DNA from 2 places in the Rhodoferax sediminis genome. Region 1 is predicted to be linked to the other one. Evidence: predicted binding sites of a transcription regulator. Region 1 holds the regulator's gene; the other holds the start of a gene.
The links. The regulator sigma-54, encoded in region 1, starts transcription at its own class of promoters, with help from an activator protein. The targets are predictions, from matches to a motif close to TGGCANGNAANCTGCTTT.
Positions count from the first base shown of each region.

Region 2: EUB48_RS07155 (PEP-CTERM sorting domain-containing protein) is a predicted target of sigma-54. The motif match lies at 5,165-5,182, and genes of this name have one in related genera.

Region 1 covers NZ_CP035503.1:258,022-265,870, forward strand. Annotated here, with positions in the region: gene EUB48_RS01265 (PsiF family protein) at 1-111, opposite strand, end outside; gene argS (arginine--tRNA ligase) at 260-1,957, shown strand; gene EUB48_RS01275 (SPOR domain-containing protein) at 1,966-2,619, shown strand; gene EUB48_RS01280 (thiol:disulfide interchange protein DsbA/DsbL) at 2,708-3,358, shown strand; gene lptA (lipopolysaccharide transport periplasmic protein LptA) at 3,468-4,109, shown strand; gene lptB (LPS export ABC transporter ATP-binding protein) at 4,106-4,900, shown strand; gene EUB48_RS01295 (RNA polymerase factor sigma-54) at 5,055-6,647, shown strand; gene EUB48_RS01300 (THUMP domain-containing class I SAM-dependent RNA methyltransferase) at 6,644-7,849, shown strand, end outside.
Region 2 covers NZ_CP035503.1:1,478,282-1,486,130, forward strand. Annotated here, with positions in the region: gene selD (selenide, water dikinase SelD) at 1-1,049, opposite strand, end outside; gene senB (selenoneine biosynthesis selenosugar synthase SenB) at 1,046-2,020, opposite strand; gene senA (selenoneine synthase SenA) at 2,053-3,261, shown strand; gene EUB48_RS07145 (FAD-dependent oxidoreductase) at 3,303-3,530, opposite strand; gene EUB48_RS07150 (flavin reductase family protein) at 3,980-4,522, opposite strand; gene EUB48_RS07155 (PEP-CTERM sorting domain-containing protein) at 4,582-5,136, opposite strand; gene EUB48_RS07160 (hypothetical protein) at 5,742-6,287, opposite strand; gene EUB48_RS07165 (diaminopropionate ammonia-lyase) at 6,471-7,715, opposite strand; partial or broken gene EUB48_RS07170 (M20/M25/M40 family metallo-hydrolase) at 7,717-7,849, opposite strand, start outside.

The sequences.
Region 1 (7,849 bases):
GGCCATCTTGGACTGCTGCGCCGTTTTGGCGCCCTCGGCAGCGTGGGCCACGCCCATGCCCATGGACAGAGCCAAACCCATGGCGGCGATCAGGGGAAGAAGTTGTTTCATGGAATCTCCTGGAGAGGAACGTGTTGAAGGTAAAGCCATCCTGCAGGGAAGAAAAAATCCCTGCAGGATTGCAACACACAACGTTCGGCCCGGCAATATGGATGACGCGAGCCCTGGGGTGAGCGCCGCCGCCCCGTAAAATCAGCCGATGCTCTCTGTCAAACAGGAATTGCTCGCGGCGCTGGCCGGCGAGCTGGAAAAACTCTCGCCCGGTGCGGGGGCGAAGGCGGCCTTCGAGTCGCCCAAGGTGGCCGCACATGGCGACCTGGCCTCCACGGCGGCCATGCAGCTGGCCAAGCCCTTGAAGCAAAACCCGCGCCAGCTCGCGCAGGGCCTGCGCGAGGCGCTGCAAAATTCAGAGCCCTTCAAGCGCTGGGTGGACGCCATCGAGATTGCCGGGCCCGGTTTTCTCAACATCCGGCTCAAGCCCGAGGCCAAGCAGCAGATCGTGCGCGAGGTGCTGCAGGGCGCCGACCGCTTTGGCGTGCAAGGCGGCAACGGGCAGCGCGTGCTGGTGGAATTCGTCTCGGCCAACCCAACCGGGCCGCTGCATGTGGGCCATGGCCGCCAAGCGGCGCTGGGCGACGCCCTCTGCAACCTGTTCCAGACCCAGGGCTGGGACGTGTACCGCGAGTTCTACTACAACGACGCGGGCGTGCAGATCGCCACGCTGGCGCACAGCGTGCAGCTGCGCGCCCGGGGCTTCAAACCCGGCGATGCCGAATGGCCCAGCGGCGACAACGCCCCCGCCTACAACGGCGACTACATCGCCGACATCGCAGCCGACTTCCTGGCAAAAAAGACAGTCAAGTCCGACGACCGCGCGTACACCGCCTCGGGCGACGTAAACGACCTCGATGCCATCCGCCAGTTCGCCGTGGCCTACCTGCGCCACGAGCAGGACCTGGACCTGCAGGCGTTCGCGGTCCGGTTCGACAACTACTACCTCGAATCGAGCCTGTACACCAGCGGCAAGGTCGCGGCCACGGTGGCAAAGCTGCAGGCGGCCGGCAAGACCTACGAGCAGGATGGCGCGCTGTGGCTCAAGTCCACCGAGTATGGCGACGACAAGGACCGCGTCATGCGCAAGGGTGACGGCAGCTACACCTACTTCGTGCCCGACGTGGCCTACCACATCGCCAAATGGGAGCGCGGCTTTCACAAGGTGGTCAACATCCAGGGCACCGACCACCACGGCACCATTGCGCGCGTGCGCGCCGGGCTGCAGGCGGCGAATGTGGGCATTCCTGCGGGCTACCCCGACTACGTGCTGCACACCATGGTGCGCGTGATGCGCGGCGGCGAGGAAGTCAAGATCAGCAAGCGCGCCGGCAGCTACGTCACGCTGCGCGATCTGATCGAGTGGACCAGCAAGGATGCCGTGCGCTTCTTCCTGCTGAGCCGCAAGCCCGATACCGAATACGTGTTCGACGTCGATCTGGCGGTCACGAAAAACAACGACAACCCGGTGTATTACGTGCAGTACGCGCATGCGCGCATCTGCTCGGTGCTGGCCGCGTGGAAGGACAAGGAAGGCGGCGACGCGGCCCGGCTGGCGAGCGTCGACCTGGCGCCGCTGCAAAGCGCCCCCGCGCTGGCGCTGATGCTGCAGCTGGCCAAATACCCGGAGATGCTGGGCGCGGCCGCGCAGGATTTCGCGCCGCACGACGTCACCTTCTACCTGCGCGATCTGGCCGCCACCTACCACAGCTACTATGATGCCGAACGCATTCTGGTGGACGACGAGGCCGTCAAACTGGCGCGGCTGGCGCTGGTGGCCGCCACCGCGCAGGTATTGCACAATGGCCTGGCAATTCTGGGCGTGTCGGCGCCCGCAAAAATGTGAGCAATTCAATGAAACAGCAATTCGGCGGCACCATCGTCGGCTTTGTCATCGGTGTCGTGGTGGGTCTGGGCGCGGCACTGGCCGTCGCCGTGTACGTCACCAAGGTGCCGATTCCGTTCGTCAACAAGGGCGTGAGCCGTGCCCCGGACCAGGATGCGGCCGAGGCCGTGAAGAACAAGGACTGGGATCCCAACGCGCCGCTGTATGGCAAGAACCCGGTGCGCCCGGCCTCGGCCGCTGCTGGCGGCGCGGTCGACAACACGGGTGCGGGTGCCGGTGCAACGCCCGGTGCGGCGACGGCCCCCCTGCCTCCCGCGGTCGTGGGGGGCAGGACCGCAGCCGTTCAGCCGCCCGTTCCGCCGGCGGTGTCGGGTGATCCGCTGGGGGACCTGGCGAAGGCCCGGTCGAGCAGCAGCGGGGTCGATCCGTTTACCTACTTTGTGCAGGCCGGCGCGTTCCGGACTGCCGAAGATGCCGAGTCGCAGCGCGCCAAGCTGTCGCTGATGGGGGTCGAAGCCAAGGTTTCCGAACGCGAACAGTCCGGACGCACGGTCTGGCGCGTGCGGGTCGGGCCGTTCAACACCAAGGCTGATGCCGACAAGACCAAGGAGCAGCTCGATGGCAGCGGCATGGAAACAGCGCTGGTGCGCGTGCAGCGTTAAATGGCCGGACGCCTTCGCGTGACGTGCCGCATGGGAACTTCAGGCCGGGTCGGCCCTCTGACTCTGATATTGACAGGAGCGTAACTTGATGAAACGTCGTGAATTCTCGCTGGCCGCCGCCTCGGCGCTGGCCGCCTCCACCCTGACTGTGCCGGCCGCCCATGCCCAGGGGAAAAAATTCGTCGCCGGCACGGATTATCTGGTGCTGGACAAGCGCGCCATGGTCGAGACGCCCCCCGGCAAGGTCGAGGTCATCGAATTCTTCTGGTACAGCTGTCCGCACTGCAACGCGTTCGAGCCGGCGCTGGACAATTGGGTCAAGCGCCTGCCCAAGGATGTCAATATGCGCCGCGTGCCGGTGGCGTTCAATGCCAGCTTTGTGCCCGAGCAGCGCCTGTACTACACGCTGGAAGCCATGGGCAAGCTCGACGAGCTGCATGTCAAGGTGTTCTACGCGATTCACGTCGAGCGCCAGCCGCTCGACCGTGACGCCGGCATTACCGCCTGGGTTCAAAAACAGGGCCTGGACACGGCCAAGTTCGCCGAGATCTACAACTCGTTCTCGGTCGCAACCAAGGTGCGCCGTGCGACCCAGCTGCAGGACGCCTACAAGGTGTCGGGCGTGCCCGCGCTCGGCGTGGCGGGGCGCTTTTATACCGATGGCGAGCTCGCACACAGCATGGAGCGCGCCCTGCAGATCACCGACTACCTGATTGGCGAGTCGCGCAAGAGCGCCTGACGCCAGCCCCGGGGCGCCACGAAAAAGCCCGCTTCAGCGGGCTTTTCTGTTATTTTTGGGAGGGCTTTCGTGGTCACGCCCTTACAATGCCAGCAAGATTCATGCCTCTATGAAAAAAACTTTCACCTCGCTTTTGCTGCTCGTCGCCTGTGCACTGCTCCCGCTTGGCGCGCTGGCCGAAAAAGCCGACAGCAACAAGCCGATGAATATCGAGGCGGATGCCCTGCGCTACGACGACCTCAACCAGACCAGCGTGTTCACCGGCCGGGTGGTCGTCACCAAGGGCACCATCATCATTCGCGGCGCCCGGGTCGACGTGCGCCAGGACCCCGAGGGCTATCAATACGCCACCGTCACGGCCGAGCCCGGCAAGCTGGCGTTCTACCGGCAAAAGCGCGAAGGCGTGGACGAGTACATCGAGGGGGAGTCGGAAACCATCGAGTACGACGGCAAGGCGGACGTCGTCAAATTCATCAAGCGGGCCATCCTGCGCCGCTACACCGGCGCCACGCTGAGCGACGAGACCACGGGGGCCTTGATCACCTACAACAACGCAACCGACGTGTTCACCGTGGATGGCACGGTCACGAATCCGACGGGCGGCGTTGCGGGCGGCCCCGCGCGCACGCGCATCCGCGCCATGCTGGCACCCAAGGCCACTGCCTCCGCGCCGGCGGGCACGGCGCCAGCGCCTGCTGTGCCGGCACCCGTACTGCGTCCCAGCAGCACCCTCGGCGGGGATCCAAAGTGACGGGCGACGCAGCGACGCATGCCGTGCGCGACGTGCCGAGCCGGCTCGAAGCGCGCCACCTGCAAAAAACCTATGGCAGCCGCATGGTCGTGAAGGATGTGTCGCTGTCGGTGCAAAAAGGCGAGGTGGTGGGCCTGCTCGGGCCCAACGGTGCAGGCAAGACGACCTCGTTCTACATGATCGTGGGCCTGGTGCGGGCCGACGCCGGCGAGATCACCATCGACGGCGGCCCGGTCGAACACATGCCGATCCACCGCCGTTCGCGCCTGGGCCTGAGCTATCTGCCGCAGGAGGCGTCGATTTTTCGCAAACTCACGGTGGAAGAAAACGTGCGCGCGGTGCTGGAGCTGCAGCGCCATGGCGCCGATGGCGACCAGGCCGGCCGTGCGCTGTCCAAAAGCGAGATCGAGGAGCGTCTCACGACGCTCTTGCAGGACCTGCGGGTGGAGCACCTGCGCGATTCGTCCGCGCTGTCGCTGTCGGGCGGCGAGCGCCGGCGCGTCGAGATTGCGCGCGCGCTGGCGACGCAGCCGCGCTTCATCCTGCTCGACGAGCCATTTGCCGGCATCGACCCGATCGCGGTGATCGAGATCCAGCGCATCATCGTTTTCCTCAAGAGCCGGGGCATCGGCGTGCTCATCACCGACCACAACGTGCGCGAAACCCTGGGCATCTGTGACCATGCCTTCATCATCAATGATGGCCACGTGCTGGCGCAGGGCACCCCTTCGGAGATCGTCGACAACGCCGATGTGCGCCGGGTGTACCTGGGCGAGCATTTCCGCATGTGAATATGGCCCCCACGCTTGTCACTGCGTGTACTGCGCTGCCCCCCGAGGGGGCCGTCGGCCGCCTTGGGGCGGCCCGGCGCCGGCCGGGTGCTCCCCGCGCTTGCCATTGCGTGTACTGCTTCTCCTTGGGGCGGCGCGGCGGTCGCCTGACGCCATGAAGCAGGGCCTGTCACTTCGCATTTCGCAGCATCTGGCGCTGACGCCGCAGCTGCAGCAGTCGATCCGGCTGCTGCAGCTCTCGACGCTGGAGCTGAGCCAGGAAGTGGAGCAGATGCTCGATGACAACCCGTTCCTGGAGGTCGCCGAGCTGGAAGCGCCGCGCGAGGAATTCGGCCTGGCGCAGTCCGACACGCGGGTGCGCGAAGACGACCGTGACACCGATTTTGCTACTAATTCGGTAGCTGGTAGCCAGGACGACATGAGGGCTACAGCTCAAAATGATGCTGAATTTCCGCTGTCGGGCCGCGACGAAGAGCAAAGCTGGGACGGTGACGGCACCAGCGAGGTCCGGCCCGACGACAGCGAATGGGGCGGCGACGCGCCCGCGCGCAGCAACAACCTGGGCGACGCGGATGCAATGGATGCCACCGAGCTGGCGGGCAGTCAGGAATCGCTGCAGTCGCACCTGCACCGCCAGGCGCTCTCACTGCGCCTGTCGCAGGAAGACCGCGCCGCGCTGCACTTCCTGATCGAATCGCTGAATGACGACGGCTACCTGGAAGACACGCTGCAGTCGCTGGCCGAAGGGCTGGCCGGCACCGACGAGGCGCAGGTGGAGGAACTGGTGCAGTGTTTCACGGTGGCGTTGTCGCTCTTGCAGCACCTGGAGCCCACGGGCGTCGGCGCGCGGCATCTGGGCGAATGCCTGGCGCTGCAGCTGCGCGCACTGCAGGACTTTGATCACGGCGACCCGGCGCGCCAGGAGGTCGTCGAGGTGGCGCTGCGCATGTGCGCCCAGCCCATGGACCTGCTGGCGCGGCGCGACGTGCGGCGACTGGTGCAGCTGTGCGGCGCCACTGAAGCGCAGGTCAAGGCCGCCATGGCGCTGATCGGCCGGCTCGAGCCCAAGCCGGGGCGGCGCTTCGTGCAGGTCGAGCGCAATATCGTGGTGCCCGACGTGATCGTGACCAACGTCGGGCGCGGCGGCCAGCCCAAGTTTCGCGTGCAGCTCAATCCCGACGTGATGCCGCGCCTGCGCGTGCACGACATCTATGCCAATGCACTCAAGCAACACAAGAGCGGCGGGCGCGATGCGTCGAACCACGCGGCGCTGCAGCAGCGGCTGCAGGAGGCGCGCTGGTTCATCAAGAACATCCAGCAGCGTTTCGACACCATCCTGCGCGTGGCCAACGCCATCGTGGAGCGGCAAAAGAGCTTCTTTGTGCACGGCGAGCTGGCGATGCGCCCGCTGGTGCTGCGCGAGATTGCCGACGAACTCGGCCTGCACGAGTCCACCATCTCGCGCGTGACCACCGCCAAGTACATGGCCACGCCGTATGGCACCTTCGAGCTCAAATACTTCTTTGGCTCGGGCCTGGGCACCGAAACCGGCGGCAATGCCTCGAGCACAGCAGTGCGCGCACTGATCAAGCAGTTTGTGGCGGCTGAAGATCCCTGCAAGCCGCTCAGCGATAACCAGATTGCCGACATGCTGAAGGAACAGGGCATCGAGTGCGCGCGCCGCACCGTGGCCAAATACCGCGAGGCGCTGCGGATCGCCCCCACCAACCTGAGAAAAACCCTGTGAACCAGCTGCAACTTTTTCTGCCCTGCGCGGCCGGCGTGGAAGCCTTGCTGGGCCTGGAGGCGCAGCGCATCACCGGCGCCGCCGAGCGGGATCTGCAGACGCTGCGCGGCGGCGTGCAGCTTAACGCGTCGTGGCGCGATGCGCTGCTGCTGAACCTGCACAGCCGGCTGGCCCAGCGCGTGCTGGTCGAGCTCTCCAACACCGAGTATCGCAACGAACAGGATCTGTACCACGCCGCCGCCAGCGTGGCCTGGGAGATCTGGTTCACGACCCGGCAGACCTTCAAGGTCGAGGTCACGGCGCAGCACAGCCCGTTGACCAGCCTGAACTTTGCCGCGCTCAGAATCAAGGACGCGATTGCCGACCGCTTCCGCCACAAGAGCGGCGTGCGCCCCGACGTGGACACCCAGTGGCCCGACGCGCGTATCTACCTGCACCTGACGACCGACCGCGCCCTGCTCTACATCGACACCTCGGGTGAGCCGCTGTTCAAGCGCGGCTGGCGCGAGGACAAGGGCGAGGCCCCGCTGAAGGAAACGCTGGCCGCCGCCATGCTGGCCGCCAGCGGCTGGGATGCCGCGACGCCGCTGTACGACCCGTGCTGCGGCAGCGGCACGATCGCGATCGAGGCGGCGCAAATCGCCTGCCGCATCGCGCCGGGGTCGCTGCGCCGCTTCGGCTTCGAGAAGCTGTTGCCGTTCCAGAGTCATGTCTGGTCCGCTATCAAAAACGAAGCGCTGGCGGCACAAACGACACCGGCCGCACCCATATTTGGCAGTGACGTGGCGCACCGGATGGTGGATTTCGCGCAGCGCAACGCGGCGCGCGCCGGCGTCGGCGCCGCGGTGGAATTCCGCGGCGGCGACGCACTGCAGCGGCTGCCGCCGGCGGCCAGCGGCGTGATGCTGGTGAATCCTCCCTATGGCGAGCGCATCGAGGTCGCCGGCGTGGCCGGAGGCGGCGCGCGCGGGCGCGTCTTCACGCAGGACGTGGCGCGCTTCGGCGCGCGTGAGAGCGCCCAGATGGACAGCGAGGAAGGCGGCGAATTCTTCAGCCGTCTCGCCGCCCACTGGAAGAAAAACTACGCCGGCTGGACCGCTTGGGTGCTGACGCCCGACCTGAAACTGCCCAGCCGCATGCGCCTGAAGGAATCGCGCCGCGTGCCGATGTGGAACGGCCCGATCGAATGCCGCCTGTTCCGC
Region 2 (7,849 bases), 1.2 Mb from region 1:
GCGGGCAGGACTTCCCCGATCTCGGCGGCGGCCTCGAACCCATGCCGCCTGAACACCGCCAGCACCTGGGACACGGCCTGTGGCGCACAGGACACCAGCAGTCCGCCACTGGTCTGTGGATCACTCAGCAGGGCCTGATCGGTCGCCGTAAAGCCAGCAGGCAACCGGACCTCCGCGCCGTAGGCCGCCCAGTTGCGGGCCGACGCGCCGGTGACAACGCCATCTTCCGCCAGTTCGCGCACGCCCCCGAGCAAGGGCACGCGGGCCCAGTCGATGCCTATCCGGCAACCGGCGCCGCGCGCCATCTCCAGCACGTGGCCGGCCAGGCCGAAGCCGGTCACGTCGGTCAGCGCGTGCACGCCGTCCAGCGCGGCCAGTTCCGGCCCCGGTGTGTTGAGCTGGGTGGTGCAGGCGATCATCCGGGCATAGCCGGCCGCATCGAGCCGGTCCTTCTTGAGCGCGGCCGACAGCACGCCCACGCCCAGCGGCTTGCCCAGGATCAGGCGATCGCCCTCTCTAGCATCGGCATTGCGCTTGACGCGCTTCGGATGCACCAGGCCCAGCGCGACCAGGCCGTAGATCGGCTCCACCGAGTCGATGGTGTGGCCGCCGGCAATCGGAATGCCGGCCGCACGGCAGACCGACTGGCCACCCTCCAGAATGCGGCCGATGGTTTCGGTGGACAGCACATTGATGGGCATGCCCACCAGCGCCAGCGCCATGATGGGCCGGCCGCCCATGGCATAGACGTCGGAGATGGCGTTGGTCGCGGCAATGCGGCCAAAGTCGAAGGGGTCGTCCACGATGGGCATGAAAAAGTCGGTGGTGGCGATCAGCGCCTGCTCGTCGTTGAGCCGGTAGACGGCGGCGTCGTCGGCGGTCTCGATGCCCACCATCAGCTCCGGCGGCAGCGGCATGGCGCTGGTGCCCTTGAGGATGTCGGACAGCACACCGGGTGCAATCTTGCAGCCGCAGCCGCCGCCGTGCGACAGCGAGGTCAGGCGAGGTTGCGTTGGCACTGGAAATGAAAGTGGTGTGGTGGTGTTCATCGGATCTCCGGGAAATCGTTTATCAGGCGCATCAGGGCCGCTTTTTCGGCCGCGGGCTCGAACAGGTGCGAGCGCAGGGAAGATTGTGCCTGCAAGCGGCCCAACAGGGCATCGGGTGCCAATTGCCCTTCGCGGCAGGCGAGCAGCCGCTGCGCGAGCTGCGAGGCGTCCCCGCAGTCGAAATAGCCCGCGTAATCGGCCCCGAGCATGCCCACATTGCCGTCAATGCGCGAGGCCAGCACCGGGGTGCCGCTCATCACCGCCTCCATGATCACATGCGCCCCGCCTTCGATGCGGCTTGGATGCACCAGCACATGGGCGCGCTGGATGCGCCGGCGCGTCGCCTCATGGCCCATGGCGCCGAGCCAGCGGTAGTTGGGACACTCGCGTTGCAGCTGGCTCGCCAATGTTCCAAGGACGGGGTCCAGCGGTGCACCAATGTGGTCGAGCAGAATGTCTGGCCTGCCGGCCAGGCGCCGCACGGCAGCAAAGTACGTGGCCGGCGCCTTTTCCTCACGCAGGTGCCCGACCATCAGGGCGCGCAAGTGGCCGATCGGTTTGTCCAGCGGCTGCCGGTGCGTCGCCGACTGGAAGATGACGCTGCACTTGTCGCGCAGCGGCGGCGGCAGGCTGCGCGCGCCCAGCTCCTGCAACACCACCAGCCGATGGGCCAGCGCGATGGAGCGCTGGGCCTGGGCATCGGCCTGGATATCGCGGTACAAATCGGTCCCGGTCAGCACCACGGCCAGCGGCTTGTGCGGGTGCCTTGCGTGCCAGCGCGCCACCGAGTCCGCCGAGCGGCGGGCGTGCAGGGCCAGCATCACGTCAAAGGGCTCGCCCTGCCATGCCTGCAGGATTTCCGTACGATAATGACCGGCCAGCATGCGTGACCAGCGCCGCGCCGTTTGCCAGTTGCCGTTGTTGGCCGATGCCAGAGCCGGGCTGATGATGCAAATCGATGGCTTGCGCATGGCTCGTTTATAGCCTCAACGGACCCCTATCCTTGAACGACCACGGTTTCACCATCGCGACGCAGGCCCGGCGTGCCGATCGCACGGCGCTGGCTGGCGCACTCGCGGACGCCCGCGCCCACACCTTGCAGCACTTTCAGACGTCTCGGCGCGCGCTGGGAGAGGCCAATCCACGCGTACCTTACCGCTGCGAGCTCAATCCGCCGCTGTGGGAGTTGGGCCACATCGGCTGGTTTCAGGAGTGGTGGCTGGCGCGCAACCCGCAACGCGGGCGCGGTACGGCATGCGACCCCGCAGCGGAACGCGCGTCGTCCGTGCTCCACGATGCCGACCGGCTCTACGACTCCAGCAACGTGCCCCATGCGTCCCGCTGGTCGCTGCCTTTGCCGGCGGTGCAGGTGTCCCTGGACTACCTCGACAAGACACTCGCCGCCACGCTCGCGTTGCTGGCCCACACGGCCGATACCGACGAGGCGTTGTACTTCTTTCGCCTGGCGCTGTTTCATGAAGACATGCACAACGAGGCTGCGGTGTACATGGCGCAGAGCCTCGGTTTTGCGATGGATGGCGTTGCCGAAGCGATGCCGGGCGCTACAGGCGTGATCGCCGTGCCCGCCGGCATCCATGAGACTGGATGGACAGGCGCAGGTTTTGCCTTCGACAATGAGCTGGCAGCCCATGAGGTCTCGCTGGGTGCGTTTGAAATTGACCGCTCCCCCGTCACCAACGCGCAGTTCATGGCTTTTGTCGAAGACACAGGCTATGACCAGCAACGGTACTGGTCCGACGCGGGATGGGCCTGGCGCATACAGCACCAGCAGAGCTGCCCGCGGTATGTTCAAACGCAGAACGGGCGCTGGATGCGCAGCGCGTTTGGCGAGATGCGCTCGCTTAAGTCCGACCTGCCGGCCTCGAATCTCAGCTGGCATGAGGCGCAAGCGTGGTGCCGGTGGGCGGGCCGGCGCCTGCCCACCGAGTGGGAGTGGGAGCATGCCGTCCTGTCCACGGGTTTGCTGGACTGGGGCCAGGTGTGGGAGTGGACGTCCTCGCCGTTCAAACCCTACCCGGGTTTTCAGCCCCATCCGTACCGCGACTATTCGGCGCCCTGGTTTGGCACCCACAAGGTGTTGCGCGGCGCATCGTTCGCCACCCATGCGCGCATGAAACACCCGCGCTACCGCAATTTCTTCACGCCGGATCGCAATGACATCTTTGCGGGCTTCCGAAGCTGCGCGCTTTGACGCCTAAGCCGCTGGGCTCGGCACAGGCCGCGCCCAGCGGCTTAGGCGTCAAAGCGCCGCATCATTTGCGCAAATTCAATACCGATGGAGCTGCCGCCGACGATGACCATATGATCTGGCACCTCGGTCAACTCCATGAAGGACGCATTGTCCAGATGCGGGACATCATTGACGCCGGCCAGATCTGGCCCGGCGGCCCGCCCGCCCACGTTGATGAAGACGCAAGGCGCCAGCGACTCCCGCCTGCCCGGCACCGATGACGATAGCATCGAAAGATTCGGCTTGCATGAGCTTCTCCAAATCCCGTTGGCGCAGGATGGGGTGGGATGATGCTGCTGCGGATCCCGGTGCGAGTTTGATCCGGCGGCGGCGACAAGGCAAGCCGCTGCGTGCTGGCGATGGATTCATTCGCACCATTCGCCGTTCACGGAATTAAATCTTGAACAAAACACCGTGGAGCCAATGATGGGTCTATACTTGTTGCTCTCCTTTTGAGAGCATCCGGCAAGTGCCAGAACGATTGAGCCGTGGCCGCCGTGCTGCTGCACGGCGTTGGCAGCAACGCGCAGAGCCTGTTCGGCCTGACGCCCCGCGTGCCGCCGCAGTTCCCGGCGAGCAAGAGATCCGGGGGATAGATAGGCCAGGAGTGGGGGTTGGGTTTGCGCCCAAAGCGGGCTTTGCTGGTCGACTTGAGCCGATGGGCTGGACAATGAGCGCTCTAAATGCCCCAAGGGAGTTTGGAGGCCATCATCTTCTTCCGGTCAATCCTGCGCCCGTCGACAATAAACGTTCCGTCACCAACAGCGTGAACCGTGCGCTTCTCCTTGCGTGTGGTGTCGATGTATGCGGCAACCGCCTCCAACACAACAATATTGTGCTTTTTAACGATGTCGATGACCTTGCACTCCATGTTGGCGAGGCACTCCTGAATCAAAGGCGGCCTGACGAGTTTGGCCTGCACGGGTGTGAGTTTGAACTTGGAAAACTTGTCTGTATCTGCCCCAGAGCACGTCCCTATGCCGACCACCTTATCCAGCAGGTCGACGGTGGGAATTGCAATGACACATTCCCGATTTTTCCGCAACGCCGCGAAGGAGTGATTCCATTCACCCGTGGTGATGGCAAATACCGGAGTGAAATCCATCACCATGGTCCAGGAGATGGTCATGATGTTGTCTTTTTTTCCATCGCGGGTCGTCACGAGGACCACCGGCCCTGGCTCTATCAGAGTAAAAGCCTTGCTCAGGTTTAACTGCTGCATCAGAACACCTCCGATAGTCATGCCAAGCATGCCCGTTTGATGTTACCCGCGAAGCTCAATTACACCTTTCGCCTGCGCATGACAGCAATTGCGACGAGACCCAATCCAAGCAATGCAAGCGAGCCCGGCTCGGGCACATGGTTTGCTGCGGCTGTGATGAAGACATGGTTAAAGGCACCACCCCCCACCTCGGCCCGGTCTGAGCCAACATAAGCGGAAAAATCGCCCCACGTGTTGTAGCCGCGAGCCCCCACATCGCTAAAAAAACCTTCGGCCAATGCGACACCGCCGCCATAGGAGTTGGTCAAGGGCAAATGGGAGCCATTTCCATACCCGTCGTACCAGGCGAGGTGATTGACGATGGTGTCAAGCGTTGAAATCGCATACTCGTATCCGGCTGCGGCAGTTCCGAAGACGATTGCCGCGGCTTGCAAGGCGCTGTAGTCTGCAGGGTCCGTTTCCCAAGCGGGTCCTGCCCCGACGTTGTAATCGCCGACATAGGTCCAACTGAGGTGGTTCGAATCCTGGTACGTGTTTCCGACCACAAGTGCGGCTTGCGCTCCACCCGTGAACATTGAAATGCCAAGTACCAGTGCCGAGAGAAATCCGCGCATATACGCTCCATGTTTATTAGAAATAGGGGCAGTAATTTCTGCGCCACCGTTACCAATCCATATCTAAAAAAATATCGACACATCTGACGTTGATCGACGACAGCCATGTTGGCCAACGAAGGCCGTCACGATGGCCAACAGTGCACGAATCATCATGTCTTGCTTCTCTCTTTTCTAACTATTGAAGGAGAAGCTCAACAAAGCGCATCGGACAAGATACATTCTGTCACGCCCCTCGGCTCATTGTTCAGTTACTCCGGGGGCGCCCGAGTGTTGAATGCCAAAAAGTTGGCAATATGAGCCAAAAAATCAAGGCAGTTCTGTCGGATATCGACATATTCGTCTGAGGCCCGCAGGAATGCGCGTGCGCTGACGGATTGCAGCCGTGACATTGGGCGAGGCACACACCGTCTAAAAGGTGATCCTTTCCCAGACCCCAGCCAAGACGAAATATCGCATCGCTTTCACGGAGCTGGTCGAGGCATGCCGCTTTGTGGTCAACATCGGCTTCAATCCACATCTCGAAGCGTATTGATGGAACCCGCAGTGCACCGGCCCCGCTATTCCGTAGCAGGCCCAGGAATCGGTGCGTGGGATGCATAGCGCTAAGGCGCCGCCTCGGGTGACGAATCTGTCTGCGTCTGCTCGAAGTTGAGCAGGGTGATATTGCCGTAGGCCGTCTCCGGAATCTCCACCGTGTAGTGCGGCGCCTTGCCCAGAATCCGCGCGAACTCTTTATGCTTGCGCCACACATCGTCGTCCAGCGCATAGAAGTCGATGGCCAGCGTGCGCGCCTTGTTGCCGGGGTCACCCATCACTGAAATCGAGCTGTCCTCCAGTGTGGCCGTGCCGCGCACGAACAGTGATGTCTCCAGTGCCAAACCGGGGTCGTCGTCACCGAAGTGGAATGGATTCACGTCATTGGACAGGTGGAGCTGGCTGACGTGCAGATACATGGTGCGGTTCGGGCACAGACGATAAGTCTCTTCGGCACCTTCGCGCGTTTCGATGACCAACACTCCCTCGGCCTCGGCAGTCACCTTCACTGGGATGGGTTGCCCGCTCATCCGCTTGCCCGGCCCGGTTGGCTTAACGCTGCGTTCTTCCGCACTTTCTGGGCTTATTTCAATTCCAATGACTCTGTGTTTCACAAGTGTTCTCCTGTTGGTTGGAGGGCACCCAAAGGGTGTCGTGCACGGCGATGTCGTTATGAAACGCCATGTGGCGTTGCATGACTCAATCCTTTTTCGCAGCACCTCGCAGAATCAGTCTGGACTTGAATTCGGAGGGGACATGCAGGACGCGCGCTTGATAGGTTGAAGCGCAAGGGCTCCTTAGGTGAGTCTGCCTTCGGAAGTACCATGCCGTTCCAGCCAGCTACGTTGTGCAGCCATCACCGCAACGGCGCGTCGGCCAACGATTCTCTTAAAGACACCGGGTGCGGTGGCACCTTCGGTGTTGAACAGCACAACGCGCGAGTCGGCATCCAGCCCCAAGTTCCGGCGCATTTCGGTGTTGCCAATCAATGCTTGCAGGGCTGCCAGGCCTGCGGCACCGGACTCGCCGCTAACCATGGGGATGTCACCCGCTGCGCCATCCGCCAGATCCCTCATGGCGGCCTCGGCTTGTGCGTCAGTGACGGTCATGAACATGTCCACCGTGGGCTGCAGAAAGCGCCAGGCCAGCGGTGACGTTTCCCCACAGGCGAGACCCGCCATCACCGAATCGACCGTACCGGTTGCACGCGAGGCGCATCCCCGCAATGCGCTTTGATAAAGGCAGTCGGCCTGCTCCGGCTCGACGACGATGAATGTCGGGCGGTTGGCGCCATACCGCTCCCAGAAATGGCTGACCACGCCAGCGGCCAGACCACCCACGCCGCCCTGCAAAATGACGTGGGTAAATGGGCAATGTGAACCCCCCGGGGAGTCCTCCAGCAACTCGTCGACGAGGACGCCGTAGCCTTGCATCACATCACGGGGGATCTCCTCATAGCCCTCGTAGGACGTGTCGGAAACCACCTCCCAGCCATTCGTGGCGGCAAGGCGTGCTGCCTCCGCTACCGACTCGTCGTAGTTGCCGGCGATGCGGGTGATTTCGGCGTCGAAAGCGGCAATGGCGTCCTCCCGCTCCTGACTGACATGGGCGTGCAGCACGATGACGCAGCGGCAACCAATGCTCTGGGCCGCGGCTGCCAGGGCGCGACCATGATTGCCATCGGTTGCACTGATGACGAAAAAGTCCTGCAGTTGCCTGGCGTGCAAACCTGCCAGCAGGTCCGCCGCGTTCCAGGCTTGGTCTGGCCAACGGCGAAGCACGAGTCGCAACAGTGCGATAGGGGCGCCCAGGGCTTTGAAGCTACCCAGCTCGGACCGCTTTGACTCATCCTTCACATGGAGTGAGCCAACTTTAAGAGCCGCTGCCAGCTTCGGCAGGCGCCATGCAGGGGTTGGCGTTGGGGCCAAACGGTTCCATGTGGACAACCAGGAGCGACTCTCGTGCCCTGCGGCAATGCTCATCACCTTCAGCAGGTCAGCGTCATAAGGGCGGCGAATTGCCTGGGGGTTTAGCAGGTGCATTTCAGACCTTGAGTGGGTGGGTTTTTGGCAGACGGACTCGCGCAAGTTCGACGAAATAGCGGGCTCCCAGCGGGACGACGAGGTCGTTGAAGTCGTATTTGGCATTGTGCAATGGCGTTGCACCTGGACTGTCC